3 regions of the Paenibacillus sp. V4I5 genome follow, and region 3 is predicted to be linked to each of the others. Evidence: riboswitches for the same ligand, from Rfam matches in the RefSeq annotation. Region 3 holds a riboswitch; each other region holds the start of a gene.
The links. A riboswitch is a leader RNA that binds a small molecule or an ion and turns the genes downstream of it on or off. The one in region 3 is predicted to bind cyclic di-GMP.
Positions count from the first base shown of each region.

Region 1: another riboswitch for cyclic di-GMP. It lies ahead of QFZ78_RS26790 (GspE/PulE family protein); the one in region 3 lies ahead of QFZ78_RS37740 (putative motility protein).
Region 2: another riboswitch for cyclic di-GMP. It lies ahead of QFZ78_RS14055 (hypothetical protein); the one in region 3 lies ahead of QFZ78_RS37740 (putative motility protein).

Region 1 covers NZ_JAUSZB010000002.1:5,458,979-5,463,573, forward strand. Annotated here, with positions in the region: gene QFZ78_RS26790 (GspE/PulE family protein) at 1-1,204, opposite strand, end outside; cyclic di-GMP riboswitch class I at 1,259-1,351, opposite strand; cyclic di-GMP riboswitch class I at 1,759-1,849, shown strand; gene QFZ78_RS26795 (DUF192 domain-containing protein) at 1,955-2,287, shown strand; gene QFZ78_RS26800 (Flp family type IVb pilin) at 2,308-2,490, shown strand; gene QFZ78_RS26805 (Flp family type IVb pilin) at 2,524-2,721, shown strand; gene QFZ78_RS26810 (Flp family type IVb pilin) at 2,734-2,925, shown strand; gene QFZ78_RS26815 (A24 family peptidase) at 3,024-3,545, shown strand; gene QFZ78_RS26820 (TadE family protein) at 3,542-3,922, shown strand; gene QFZ78_RS26825 (pilus assembly protein TadG-related protein) at 3,933-4,595, shown strand, end outside.
Region 2 covers NZ_JAUSZB010000002.1:2,666,957-2,671,551, forward strand. Annotated here, with positions in the region: gene QFZ78_RS14040 (THUMP domain-containing class I SAM-dependent RNA methyltransferase) at 1-917, shown strand, start outside; gene gloA2 (SMU1112c/YaeR family gloxylase I-like metalloprotein) at 1,297-1,692, opposite strand; gene QFZ78_RS14050 (DHH family phosphoesterase) at 1,769-2,683, opposite strand; gene QFZ78_RS14055 (hypothetical protein) at 2,816-3,121, opposite strand; cyclic di-GMP riboswitch class I at 3,224-3,318, opposite strand; gene QFZ78_RS14060 (MDR family MFS transporter) at 3,430-4,595, opposite strand, start outside.
Region 3 covers NZ_JAUSZB010000002.1:7,983,861-7,988,455, forward strand. Annotated here, with positions in the region: gene carB (carbamoyl-phosphate synthase large subunit) at 1-507, shown strand, start outside; gene pyrF (orotidine-5'-phosphate decarboxylase) at 562-1,251, shown strand; gene pyrE (orotate phosphoribosyltransferase) at 1,292-1,939, shown strand; cyclic di-GMP riboswitch class I at 2,014-2,100, shown strand; gene QFZ78_RS37740 (putative motility protein) at 2,115-2,321, shown strand; gene QFZ78_RS37745 (LysR family transcriptional regulator) at 2,384-3,259, opposite strand; gene dapA (4-hydroxy-tetrahydrodipicolinate synthase) at 3,383-4,264, shown strand; gene QFZ78_RS37755 (RidA family protein) at 4,279-4,595, shown strand, end outside.

The DNA of each region.
Region 1 (4,595 bases), 2.5 Mb from region 3:
AAGCGCTGAGCAGGTGCGAGTCTTTATTCATGTCCATCAGCCGGCTTATAGTCTTGACTGCACTGCTGCCATATATGGCACCGAGCACAATACGGCCGGTGAGGGTCGTCCTTATTGCCATTTCAAACGTTTCCGCATCATGGATATCACTGACCATGACGACGTTCGGATCCTGACGCAATACCGACCGAAGCACATGAGCAAAAGTCAGGCCGAGCTGTTCGTTCACCTCCACCTGTGTAATTCCCGGCATTCTGAGCTCTATTGGATCTTCGATGGTTATGATTCTATGGTTTTCGTTTGTCAGTCGAGTGAGGATCGAATATAACATGGAAGTTTTCCTGCTGCCTTCCGGCCCGCAAATCAAGATCATGCCGCTTGGCAGTCCAAGCGCTTTTTCGAATTTTTGCAAATTGGTTTCACTGAACTCAAGCTCGGAAATGGCTAGTTGAGGTTCAGAATTATCTGTCAAGCGAAGAAATAGGCTTTCGCCGTTAACACTTGGCAGGGTGGATACGCGTATATCCAACTGCTTGTGGTCAACCTTAATCTGAAAACGGCCGTTTTGTGGCAGCCGCTCTTCAGAGGCATTTAGATTGGCTAGAAGTTTGATGCGTTTGAACAACGTTTCATGCATGTGTTTAGAAAGCGTTTTCTTATTTTTGAGCGAACTGTCAATTCGGTATTTGACTATAAGCCCGTCTTCATGCGGTTCGATATGAATGCCACTTGCTTGTTGATATACGCCGGCTTGAATGATTTCATTCAACGTTTCTACGGTTGTATCGACACCATAATATCGGTTGATGGCTTCTTCCATTTCGATTCGCATGGCTATAAACGGTTGAACACTCATACCCGTCGCCATTTGAATAGCTTTAATCGCCTCTTTATTTAAAGGGTCGATCATGGCCACCTTGAGTTTACCTCCGGCGCAGCTGATTGGAACGAGATGATACTTCCTGGCAATCGATTCATCTATGAGCTGGACTGTAGGAAGATCAAATATCGTTTCGTTGAGATTTACGACAGGTACGCCTAGTTGGAACTCCAGCGCCTCGACGAGCTGACGCTCGGTGATAAACCCAAATTCGGTCAGTATCCCCCCGAGCTTTTTTGGGTGACGCGTCTGTTCCTTAAGCGCCTGATCGAGCTGCTCCTCCGTAATAACGCCATTCATGACTAGAAGTTCGCCAATGCGCATGTGCTCCTCCTTACTGAACGTATCTATTTAATGAAAAATAAAAAACCAAGCTGCTAGAGCGGCCCGGCTTTCATGCCATCGTATCTCGATGGGTTAGAACCGTGGCTTTGCGTCCCCGGCTTTCGCGCGGGTTTGCCTTTTATCATTCACTTGGATTACAGGATTCGTCTAACCATATAATTCGACATGAATAATAACATTCTGTAAGTTTATTTAAATTCCTTCCTTGCACTAGTCGTACTATTTTCCTAATTTTCAGCATTTTTTTTTGGTTCGGATGTAGGTCCAGCCTAAAAAAAATCCTGCCTTTCAAAGCCTATGAATTTATGGGAATGACATAAAACAAGGGGTTTTCTCCTAAATGATGGAACAGCGTTATCACTTTATACCCACAATAAATAGTAGGAGAACTATAAGAGAAGGTGTCTTTTGGCATGAAAATGAGTTATCTAAATTGTTAGAAAATTGGGCTTTTTGGTGGATACCTAAAAATCAAGTCGAATTCTATGATGAAAGCATCACAACGAATTCCAAGCGGAACATCGCATCTGGAATCTCGACAAAGGCAAAACCGGTGAAAACCGGCGACGCAAAGCTATAGGGGCTAACGCACGACAAAACGTGTCAAGCCAGCCAGCTGCCGAAAGAGGAAGGGCGTTTGTTTTGCTGTGCATATACAGCAGCAACCCCACCTTTCGGGAAAGGTGGGGTTTTTATTTGGCATAAGGGGGTCAAGACTGTTTGAGGCTGGTGAATACGAATACGGGCGAAACGATAGCCCAGCAGGTGATGGAGGCCAAAACCTTTGGTCGCAGACTACGTGGGTTGCTCTTTACAAAGCGACTTTCCAGCGGGTTATGCCTTCACATCGAACCGTGTAGATCGGTACATACCTTTTTCATGCAATACGCGATTGATGTGGTTTATCTGGATAAACAGCATCGTGTCGTAGGCGTAGAAGAGCAGTTGAAGCCGGGACGCGTTGGCGCTGTATTCAAAGGCACGACTTCAGTGGTGGAACTTCCCGCAGGCAGTATCGGCCTTACCCGAACGACCGTCGGTCAAACGGTCCAATTTATTTAAAAAACGAGGAGGAAATTAAAATGAAAAACAAAATCAAAGGTCTTTTAACAGAAGAGCAAGGACAAGGGATGACAGAGTACGGATTGGTTCTGGGTGTAATTGCGGTGGGTGTAGTTGGCATTCTGTTTGCATTAAAAGGGAATATTCTTACACTCTTCAACAGAGTGAACAATGATGTCTCGAATGCAGCTACTCGCACTTAATAAAATCAGCCTTCTTGTATGGAAGGGAACTATATGATGACAGCTAAATTAGTAGACTTGTATACAAATGAGCAAGGCCAAGGTATGACAGAGTACGGCTTGGTACTTGGCGTTATTGCGGTGGGTGTAGTTAGTATCTTATTTGGTATAAAGTTGGAGGTTTACAGCCTCTACGATAAAAGTGTTCGAGTCATCGAGCAATCAGCCAGAACAGTAGGACTTCTCGATTAAAAAAGGAGTGAAATGATTAAGGTGAGCAAAATCAAAAATCTTTTGGTTGAAGAACAGGGTCAAGGGATGACAGAGTATGGTCTGGTTCTTGGGGTAATCGCGGTTGGTGTAGTTGGTGTTTTGTTTGCACTGAAGGGTAATATTCTCACACTCTTCAACAGAGTCAACCAAGATGTAGCAAATGCGACTAATGGTACTCCATAATAACAGCGGTTGTCTTTTATATTAACGCTCCAATGAAGAGGGTCTTACGTTTTACGGAACGTAGACCCTTTTTATAAAAACATTCTTGGGAGGCAGGTATGGTTGTAGTTGACAGTTTGCTCATTATCATTCTCGCCATCTGCGTATTCACCGATCTGAAGTCACGCAAGATTTACAATGCAGTCACTTTACCAGGCACTGTAATCGGTTTCATGCTGCTAAGCGCATCTGACGGCTTTCCTGGTTTTGTGGATGGTGTACTAGGCTTTGTTGTGGGGTTCGGTATCCTTTTGATTCCATATCTGTTAGGAGGAATGGGTGCCGGCGACGTGAAGCTGCTCGGGCTTGTCGGCGCATTCAAAGGCGTAACATTCGTGCTGCTTGCTTCCGTCTACATGGCATTAATCGGCGGTGTGATCGCACTTGCACTCCTCCTATTACGTAAGGGTGTTATCGAGAGACTCAAGCAAGTTATTTTCTCGGTAGTGCTGCTAAGATATGGGATGAAAATATCTTCTGCTATGAAAGATGACGCCTTTACGGCAGCATTTCCGTATGGTGTTGCGATTGCAGGAGGTGCGGTATTAAGTCTTTGGCTTAGAGGGTGGGGGATTTTATGATCAAAGATGAGGGAGGGCAGTCGCTGACGGAGTTTGCCGTTATTCTTCCTATTTTTTTATTGCTGGTATGCGGTATCTTCGATTTCGGCCGATTGATGTATGCCTATATGAACATGAACAACGTTGCACAAGAAACGGTGAGGTTAGGCGGATTTGATAGGACAGATTTAGAAATCGAAACGTTCGCTAAAAAGTATGTGCATCTTGGCGATTCAAACTTACTTAGAGTTGACATCTCGCCAAAAGAGCCCAATCGCCATTCCGGCGACTATGTTACCGTTACCTTGGAATACCCATACACGTATATGACACCCATTATTTCTAAGCTGCTTCCGGCTCCGACCGTTAAAGCCGCTTCAACGATAAGAGTGGAATAGGGGGCTAGTCATGAAACTTAGTTTGATTATTGAAAAGCTAAAGCGCCTCATGGTGCGACAGGATGGAAATGTCGCCGTACTGGCGGCATTCGTATTGACTGCATTATTGGGTATGACGGCGGTCGTAATAGAAGGAGGTAAGGTATATGTCGTCAAAATGCACCTCCAGAAGATGGCGAATACGGCCGTTCTGTCAGGTGCACAAGAACTGACCACGACGGAGAATAATGTTCGCGATGTTGCGAATCAAATTCTAAGCATCCATGGAGAAACGGCAAGTTTAATCGATTTATCTGTCACCATGAAAGACAGGACAACCGCCGTTCTGAAGAAAGTTGTGGATGTGCCTCTGGCCAAAGTGATTGGATTTGATAAGGTGTCAATCAGCGTGAAAGCAACGGCGAAGATTGAGGCCATGGGGGCTGCTACTGGAGCGGCGCCGATTGGCATCGATGAATCCGTACAGCTGCATTATGGTCAAACCTATCGCCTTAAAGTTGACGAAGCGGAGGCCACGACCGGTAACTTCGGTATCATTACACTGGGAACTAAAGGCGGCTCCGATACCTACGAGATAAATCTGACTAATGGTTATAAAGGAATGGTCTCAGTCGGTGATGTGATCGATACGGAAACAGGGAATAAAGCCGGAGGGACACGTGATGCTGTACAG
Region 2 (4,595 bases), 5.3 Mb from region 3:
CCAAAGCGCTTGCTTGGCCGGACTGGATTCCGAACGATGCCGAATTCCCTGTGGAAGGGCGTTCCCATAAGTCACAATTATCTAGCGTTCCCGCTTGCCAAGGAATTGTGAAAAAAGCCGTCGTGGAGAAGCTGAAGCTTCGCTACGGAACGGAGTGGTTCCCTGAGAACGGAGCACGCTACGTGATTGAAATCGCACTCCTGAACGATATCGCAACGCTAACGATCGACACTACCGGCGCCAGCTTACACAAGCGTGGCTACCGCAAGCTCGTGACCGAAGCGCCGCTCAAGGAAACCATGGCGGCTGCGATGATCCTCCTGAGCCGCTGGAAGGTCGACAGACCGCTCTACGACCCGTTCTGCGGGTCTGGAACGATTCCGATCGAGGCTGCTATGATCGGATGGAACATCGCGCCAGGACTGCGGCGCAGCTTCCCTAGCGAGGCGTGGGGCAATATCCCCCGCAAGCTGTGGGACAAGGCTCGCGACGAGGCCTTCGACGCGGTTAAAGATGATGTTCCGCTGAACATCATTGGCAGTGACATTGATCCCTCTGCCATCGAAGTCGCAGAGGCTGCCGCGAAAGCCGCCGGCTTGACGAAGCAGTTCAAGCTGCTCGTGGAACCAGTAGCTAAAGCCCGCCCACGCGGAGACTACGGCTGCTTGATCACCAACCCTCCTTATGGAGAGCGGCTTGGTGAAGCGCAAGATGTAGAGGTGGCGCTGCGCCAGCTCGGTGCACTCACCGCTCCCATGCCTTCATGGAGCATGTTCATCTTAAGCCCGAGCACACAGCTCGAGCACTATATGAACCGCCGCGCGGATAAGAAGCGCAAACTATTTAATGGTCGGATCGAATGTAACCTGTTCCAGTATCTAGGACCATTGCCACCGCGCAGACAAACGGACAAGTAAGAAAACCTCTATCGAGGCCGATCAGGGATGTGCGACCGCGTTTAGCGAGGAGAGACTTTGGTCTACTACCAAAGATCCCTATATGCGGAGAGACTTTGGTCTCCGACCAAAGATCCCTATATTAGGTTTTATCGCCAATAAGAAAGCGGTTTTCGGGTTCCGAAAACTTATACTTTCTTATGTGGAAAAATAAAAATCCCTCAACGGCTCATCCGACCGAACTGCATGCATGCAGCGGTCAGACCAAGCTAATGAGGGATTTTATTTTATAAACAAAAACCAAATCAATAACGCCCATAAGGGAATGGACACAAGAATACTCCATAGGCAGCCTTTGGCAAACCTCAGCTTCGGCTCCTGTTCTGTCCTTTCTTGGCGATCATTTCGCATGTTCCACCAACTCCAAGGGCAACCCATCCGGATCTGCAAAAAAAGTATATTGGTCACCGGTAATAGGATCAATCCTCACCGGTTCTACCACAATCCCCTTGCTCTCAAGTTCCTTAACGCTTTGTTCCATATTCGGCACGACAAAAGCCAGATGCCTAAGACCCCTTGCCTCAGGCTGGTTAATTCGCAGCGGAGGATTCGGAAATGAAAACAACTCGATCTGCTGCTCGGTCTTCCCGATGCGTAGATCCAACTTATAGGAGTCACGTTCTGCACGATATGTTTCGTGTATGACTGTTAATCCAAGTAAGTCGACATAGAAGTGTTTCGATCGCTCATAATTGGAGCTGATGATCGCCACATGATGAATTTGTTCTAACTCCACTCCATTGCCCCCTGTCCCCATTTCGTGAAAAACCGCTTTCCGGGAACTCCCCATCCTGCGGTCCGTTTCACTTATTTTATCCGTCTGTTCTCATCGTTTCAACAATTTTCTTCAAAACTTCCTCAGCGTGCACATAGTCAACTTGGCAAGTACCAGCTGCACGATGACCGCCTCCACCATTTTGGAGCATCAAATTGCCAATATTCGTTTTGGACGAGCGATTCACAATGCTGTGACCACAAGCAAAGACGCAGTTTTGTTTATTTCGGCCATCGACGACCCAAATCGAGATATTTTGCTCCGGATAAAGGGCATACACCATGAAACGGTTCCCTGGATAGATGGTTTCCACATCACGAAGGTCGGTAATAATAACATTGCCTTCCGTCCGCGTATAGGTTTGAAGCATATCACGATATAAGGCATCTAACTCAAAATATCGCGAAACACGCTCTTTCACATCTGGTAATTCCATAATCTCATGAACGGACATCGTTGCACAGTGCTCCACAAGATCTTCCATCAATTGATAATTACTAATCCGATAATCGCGATAACGGCCTAAACCCGTTCGAGCATCCATGATAAAAGATAATAAATCCCATCCGCTTGGGTTCAAAATATCTTCTTTGCTGAACTGCGCCGAATCCGCTTTATCTACCCCACGCATAATATCATCGATATCACCGAAGGTCTCAGGCCCTCCATAGTAATCATAAACAACACGTGCCGCACTTGGCGCGATACGGGTTTCCCCTTTGAATTCAATCTTTTCGCCCATCCGCTCAAGTTCACTGGAATGATGATCGAACCACAAGCCACAACCCGCTACATAAGGGACATTGGCCAAAATATCGTTTTCCGAAACCTCTATCAAACCGTCCTGCATATCTTTGGGATGGACGAATTTCATTTCATCCACCATGTTTAACTTTTTGAAAAGCATCGCGCATACTAATCCGTCAAAATCCGAACGAGTGATTAATCTCATGCTATGTATCCCCCTAAAAATAGTTCCAAAGCACTACTAAAACCTACAATCATTATATCAGTTTTTGTCAATTTGTGACAATCATTTTGTCTTTATAAATCCCTTACAGCTGGTAATAAAAAAACGGTACGCCTAGATAGGCTGTACCGTTCTTAATTTGGATGATAAACATTGATAAAGCCTTGTCAAAAATGCTTCAATTTGCGACATCGGCGGCATTTTCACAGAAAGTTTAACCTCGCCCTTCCAGTAGAAAATCAAGATGCTATTGTTTCTCCCGTGAAACATTTCAACATCCCAACAATTTTCATTTAATGCGTATTCTTCCCGATTAATCATGAGCTTTGGTCCATCCGAGGAAGGCACCAAACGGGCAACATGATTACCACATAGCGAGGTCACTTTTTGTTCTTCTTGTTGTATTCCTTCTGATTGCATGCTGCTGGATCCTCCTTTTATTTTTACATGAATTTGTTATGACAGAGAAAAACCCCACCATAGTGAACCGATCGGAGGGGTTCTGATGTTGATACCCAATCGTTCGGCGGCTGGCTGGCTGCGAGTCCGGTTTGCAGGACAAGGAAGCCCCTTTAGCTTTGCGTCACTGGCTTTCGCCAGCTTTGCCTTTGTCGAGATGTCTTGCTACATATCTGAAGAACTAAGAGTAATAAATATGTACACTCTCAAGGATACGGGAAGTCGTTTTGAAATCGAATAGTTCCTAAGAACTAATTTTGCATTATTTTTCAAAAAAATTCTTTTTTCGACGTATTTTTCGCCATCATTTGACGAATTGAGCCTCTCCAGTAGAAAATGGATCCCGTAATTGTAAGAACAGCCATAAGAACATATAACGTATCTCCACCATAAGAAACGAGCAAGAACCCACCTACCCAGGGTCCAATAAAGTGGCCTATGTTCGTTAATGTTTGAGCGCCAAAATAGGTGCCACGCATATGCTCGGGAGCTAATTTGTCAATCAACATATTAGCAGCGGGGTAATTTAGAATCTCGCCAAGGGTGAAAATACCCATCGAAATAATTAGCCATACCAGCGAGTGGGAAAATGCAAAGCCGACATCCCCTAACGCAAACATTAGGTTGCCAATTACAATTGCAGCGACTGGCGTGTACTTTTCGGCCAACCGAGTAAGTGGAATCTGCATGACAATGACCACAATCGCATTCACACTCATCAAGATCGCAAACATTTTCACGCCATCGACAAAACTCTGCTCCAAATATTGCGAAAGTGTCACCATCACCTGGGAGTATCCGATAGCTCCAATAATGCCACCAAAGATATACAAGCGAAAAGTCATATCACTGCGAATCACTCGCACAGCAGAACCGAAAGTAACCGAAGATTTCTTCTCACCCTCGATTTTCTTGATGCCAAAAGCGATGAGCAGTGCGTAAAGAGTGACCGCATAAATAAAATAAATGATTCCTGTGATGAGAAAAGGCAGCGCACCGTTCATCGTAGCGAAAAAGGCACCCAAAAGTGGCCCGACTGCAACACCAAGATTAATAGCCATATACCGCATCGAAAATACTTTAAGTCGCTTAGCAGGTTCTGTGAGATCTGCCATCAACGCCTGCGACACGGGCTCATAAAAGGATCGGCACAAGCCGTTCAGCATATTGAGCAGCATAAACAGAATTGGTAATTTAACCATGCCGAAGCCTAAGAACACGAACGCCCAGCCGAAAAGCGCCGCCAGCATGATAATGCGCCTTCCGAATCGGTCCGATAAGGTGCCCCCAATAAAACCGCCTACGGTCCCAGCCAAAGAACCCATCCCAATGACAATTCCGATCATCACCGCACTCATCGACGTATGTCTGGCTAAATAAATCGCGAGAAACGGCAAACTCATAGAGGACGCGGCCCTAGCCATAACGGTTCCAA
Region 3 (4,595 bases):
CGTGTAGATACGACGCTCGGACCTGAAATGAAATCGACGGGTGAGGTTATGGGGCGCGATATCAATTTTGCCAAAGCACTCTACAAAGGCTTAATTGGAGCGGGCATGAAAATTCCTGCAGCAGGATCTGTCGTTGTAACAGTAGCTGACAAAGATAAAGATGAAGCGATTGAAATCTTAAAAGGCTTCTATCGCCTTGGATATAAAATCATTGCAACAGGCGGAACGGCAACAGCGATCGAACAAGCTGGTCTTCCAGTGACGACCGTTCACAAGCTGAGCGAAGGTTCGCCTAACATTCTGGATCTCATCCGCAGCGGTGATGCACAGTTCGTTGTGAACACACTGACGAAAGGTAAAGAGCCAGAGCGTGATGGTTTCCGCATTCGTCGTGAAGCTGTAGAGAACGGTGTAGTTTGTATGACATCACTTGATACAGTAAGAGCGCTTGTTAATATGCTTGAAACGATCAACTTCTCCTCACGAGCAATGCCAATTCATGTCTAAAGGAGAGTGACGAATTTGAGTACGTTAACTCGCACAGATGTTACTGGACGCATTATGGTCGCTTTGGATTATGCTAACGCAGAAGGTGCTGAAGGGCTGCTAAAGCAGCTCGAAGGCATCCCGTGTTACGTGAAGGTGGGCATGCAACTGTTCTATGCTGCGGGTCCCGGCTTCGTCGCGAGTCTGAAAGATCGCGGCTACAAGGTGTTCCTCGATGTGAAGATGCATGACATTCCGAACACAGTCAAAGGCGGCGCGGAAAGCGTGACGCGCCTTGGGGTTGACGTGTTCAATGTCCATGCTGCCGGAGGCAAGCAGATGATGGAAGCCGCCTTGGAGGGTGTCGACAAGGGGTTAGTAACTGGAGCTGTACGTCCGATCGTGATCGGCGTGACGCAGTTGACCAGCACCAGCGTGCAGGTGCTGAATGATGAGATCGGCCTGACCGGTACGGTTGAGCAGGCCGTCATTCGCTATGCCCGCTTGGCGCATGCTGCGGGGCTGCAGGGTGTTGTCGCGTCACCGCTAGAGGTGACAGCGATTAAGGCGGCGTGTGGTGACGGGTTCGTCACCGTGACGCCAGGCATTCGCCCGGCTGGAGCCGACGTGGGTGACCAGTCGCGCATCATGACGCCGGCTGAGGCGTTCGCGCAGGGGACGGATTACGTCGTGATCGGTCGACCGATCACAGGCGCAGCGGATCCAAGAGCAGCAATTGAAGCGATTATCGATTCAATCGTGTAGTATGCTTTTGTCTAACAACGGAAGGAACGGTGGTAGGAACATGAGTCAACTCGAAACAATCGCGCAGCATATTGCAGCGTCATTATTAGATATCGAAGCAGTAGCACTTCGACCGCAGCAGCCTTTTACGTGGACTTCTGGCCTCAAGTCGCCAATCTATTGTGACAATCGTCTGACAATGTCACACCCAGCTATTCGCGAAGCGATCGCTGACGGCTTCGCAGCTTTGATCCAAGAGAAATTTCCGGATGCTGAGGTTGTTGCTGGTACGGCAACAGCGGGGATTCCTCATGCCGCTTGGGTAGCTCAGAAGCTAGGTCTCCCGATGATCTACATTCGTGATAAAGCCAAAGGACATGGCAAAGAGAACTTGATTGAAGGCACTGTGAAACCAGGTCAAAAGGTGATCGTGATTGAGGATCTTATCTCTACGGGTGGCAGTTCTTTGAAAGCAGCTATTGCAGTCAAAGAAGCTGGCGCTGTAGCGCTGGGTGTGCTGGCGATTTTCTCCTATCAGCTAGATAAAGCAACAGATGCGTTCCAAGATGCTGATATGCCACTGTATACTCTTTCCAATTACTCCACACTGCTTGAAGTGGCTTTAGAGAAGGGGAAAATCAAACAAGAAGACATGGAATTACTTCGTTCTTGGAGATCAAATCCTGCTGCATTTGGTGTAGATCTGTAGCTACTTATAATGCGAAGATTGACGAATTGTGTAAGAATATCCTATACTGGATAAGTGCTAGGTACTGCCTAACATCTGCGAAATGGCAAATGACGCGAAAGCGACAGACGCAAAGCTATAGGGGCTTCTCGGTTACGGCCGCATGCTCGCCAGCTACCGAACGATGAGAGGAGAAGTGCTCGTAAATATCAATAGTGTTCTGACTGCAATTAGCGGTGGAGATGCATTGAAGCAAGCCGTTGGCATTCAGCTTTTAAGCAAAGTAAGTGATATGCAAGCAGCTTCATCTAGTACATTAATACAGGATTTTGCTAAATCCCAACAGCTGGTTACCGCTTCTGCGACACCGCATTTGGGTGGTAATCTCGACATCCGCATATAAGTTCATAACAGAAGAAGCTCTACCTTTACGAAAAGGAGAGCTTCTTTTTTTATTTGCCGAGGTTATTCTTGAGTCAGTTGTTGAATGAATGTTTGCAAGGGCTGGGACATCCACTTTTTGGGGTGGAGCAGCAGTTGAAGATCCAGTTTTAAGTCCGAATGTGAAAAAGGAAGATGGGCAAGTTTCCCTTGTTCCAGTTCGTTCTGTACGGCAATTTGGGGCAGCAGGGCGATGCCAAGGCCATTCATGACGCAGTGCTTAATTGTTTCTAAATTACCGAGCTCAAATCCAATTTGAAGCGGGACAGCATGATCTTTTAGTAACTTTTCAAACATACCTCGATAGATGATGCAGCCCTCTTCAGTAACGATAAATTCGGCTTGTTGAAAATCAGTTAGCTGTATTTGTGCTCGCTTCGTTAGCGGATGCTCAAGCGGTGCTACCAAAACCAAAGGTTCTTCTCTGACTTTCGTGCATGCAAGTGCGGTGTCTGCCGGATAACGATCTAATATTAGCCCTATATCATAATCCCCTTCTCTTACTTTGGTAATAAGCGAAGCTTCACTGTCAGGGAAGAGCTGGATATTAAGACCAGGGTAAAGCTGTTTCAGCACATGTAAATAGGGCGGTAAATAGTAAGCTGCGAGTGAGTTAATCGTACCGATGGTCAGTGTTCCGCTAACCTCACTTGTTATCATTTCTTTGGATTGATCATAGAGGTCAAGCATTTGCAAGACCAGCTTTAACAAGCTTTCACCAGGTGCTGTTAATCGAAGCTGACGTCCATATCTTTCGAATAATGGTACGCCATACTCTCGTTCCAGCTTCTGAATTTGCATCGTAATACTGGATTGCGCATAGCCCAATTCTTCGGCAGCTCGTGTAAAGCTCTTTCTCCGTGCAACCTCCCGAAAGGTTCGGAAATAGGTTAAATCCATGGGAACCCCTCGCTTTAATATCAAAATTTTTGATGAGTCTTATCATTTATTATAGCTAACTGTGATTCAATGATCCATGCTAAAGTGAATGTACAAATGAATGAGGATTGGGAGATGATTGGGATGTTAAGAGAAAAAGACTTAAACGGGATCTATGTTCCCATTATTACGCCATTTGATGAGGAATACGAGGTGGATGCAGCCTCTTTCTATAATCTAGCTTACAATTTATTTCAAGATGAGGTAGACGGACTGGTCGTCAATGGAACGACAGGGGAATCGCCGACGATTACAAATGAGGAAATGGCGATCTTGTTCGCTACAGCACAAGCGGCTCGCGAGGCTGCGCAAGTAGATGTTCCGCTCATTGTAGGTACAGGAACGAATGTTACCTTGTCCACGGTGAAAAAGACGGAGGCTGCAGGGAAATTAGGGGCTGACGCCGTTTTAGTCGTTGTGCCTTACTATAATCGGCCGAGTCAACAAGGGATCATTGAACATTTTCGCCGGGCAGCCAGCGTTGGTGTCCCTGTTATTTTATATGAAGTACCGCATCGCACGGGTGTTACGTTGGAACTTGATACTGTGCGTACGATACTTGAACTCGATGGTGTCATAGGTATGAAGGACAGTACGCCGAACACCCGATTGGTGTCTGAGCTTACTCGTCTAGGCTCGAAACCCGTACTGTGTGGGGAGGACTCACTGCTTTTTGCGGCGCTTAGCTCCGGTGCTAAAGGGGTTATGAGTGCGTCAGCGAATGTAATGACTGAGCGGTTTGTTTCGTTCTATCGGCATTTTGTTGCAGGTCAACACGAAATGAGTAAGCAGCTATTCGATGAATTGCTGCCACTCATCCGATTACTTTTCGAAGAGCCTAATCCAGCACCTCTCAAATGGCTGCTTGAGCAGCAAGGTGTCATTGAATCCGGAACACTTCGCTTGCCGCTGCTTTCGGTGACAGAAGGCCTGCAGGAGAAGTTAGCCGATTATTTGCAAAAATGAGAGGGAGAGATTTGATGAATCGGACTAGAGTATTTACAGGTTCTCCATGGGAACCTCTAGTAGGATATTGCCGGGCGATTCGGGTGGGGAACCGCATTGAGGTTGCTGGCACAACAGCAATGAGGGATGGAGAGGTCGTTGGCGAAGGTAATCCGTATGTGCAAGCACAATTCGTCCTCCAGACGATCGAGCAGGCGCTGCAAGAACTTGGGGGGCAAATGTCAGATGTCATTCGAACGCGGATGTATGTAACGGATATCTCCTTATGGCAGGAATTTGGCAAGGCACATGGGGAGTTTTTCCGTGACGTTCAGCCCGTGGCGACGATGGT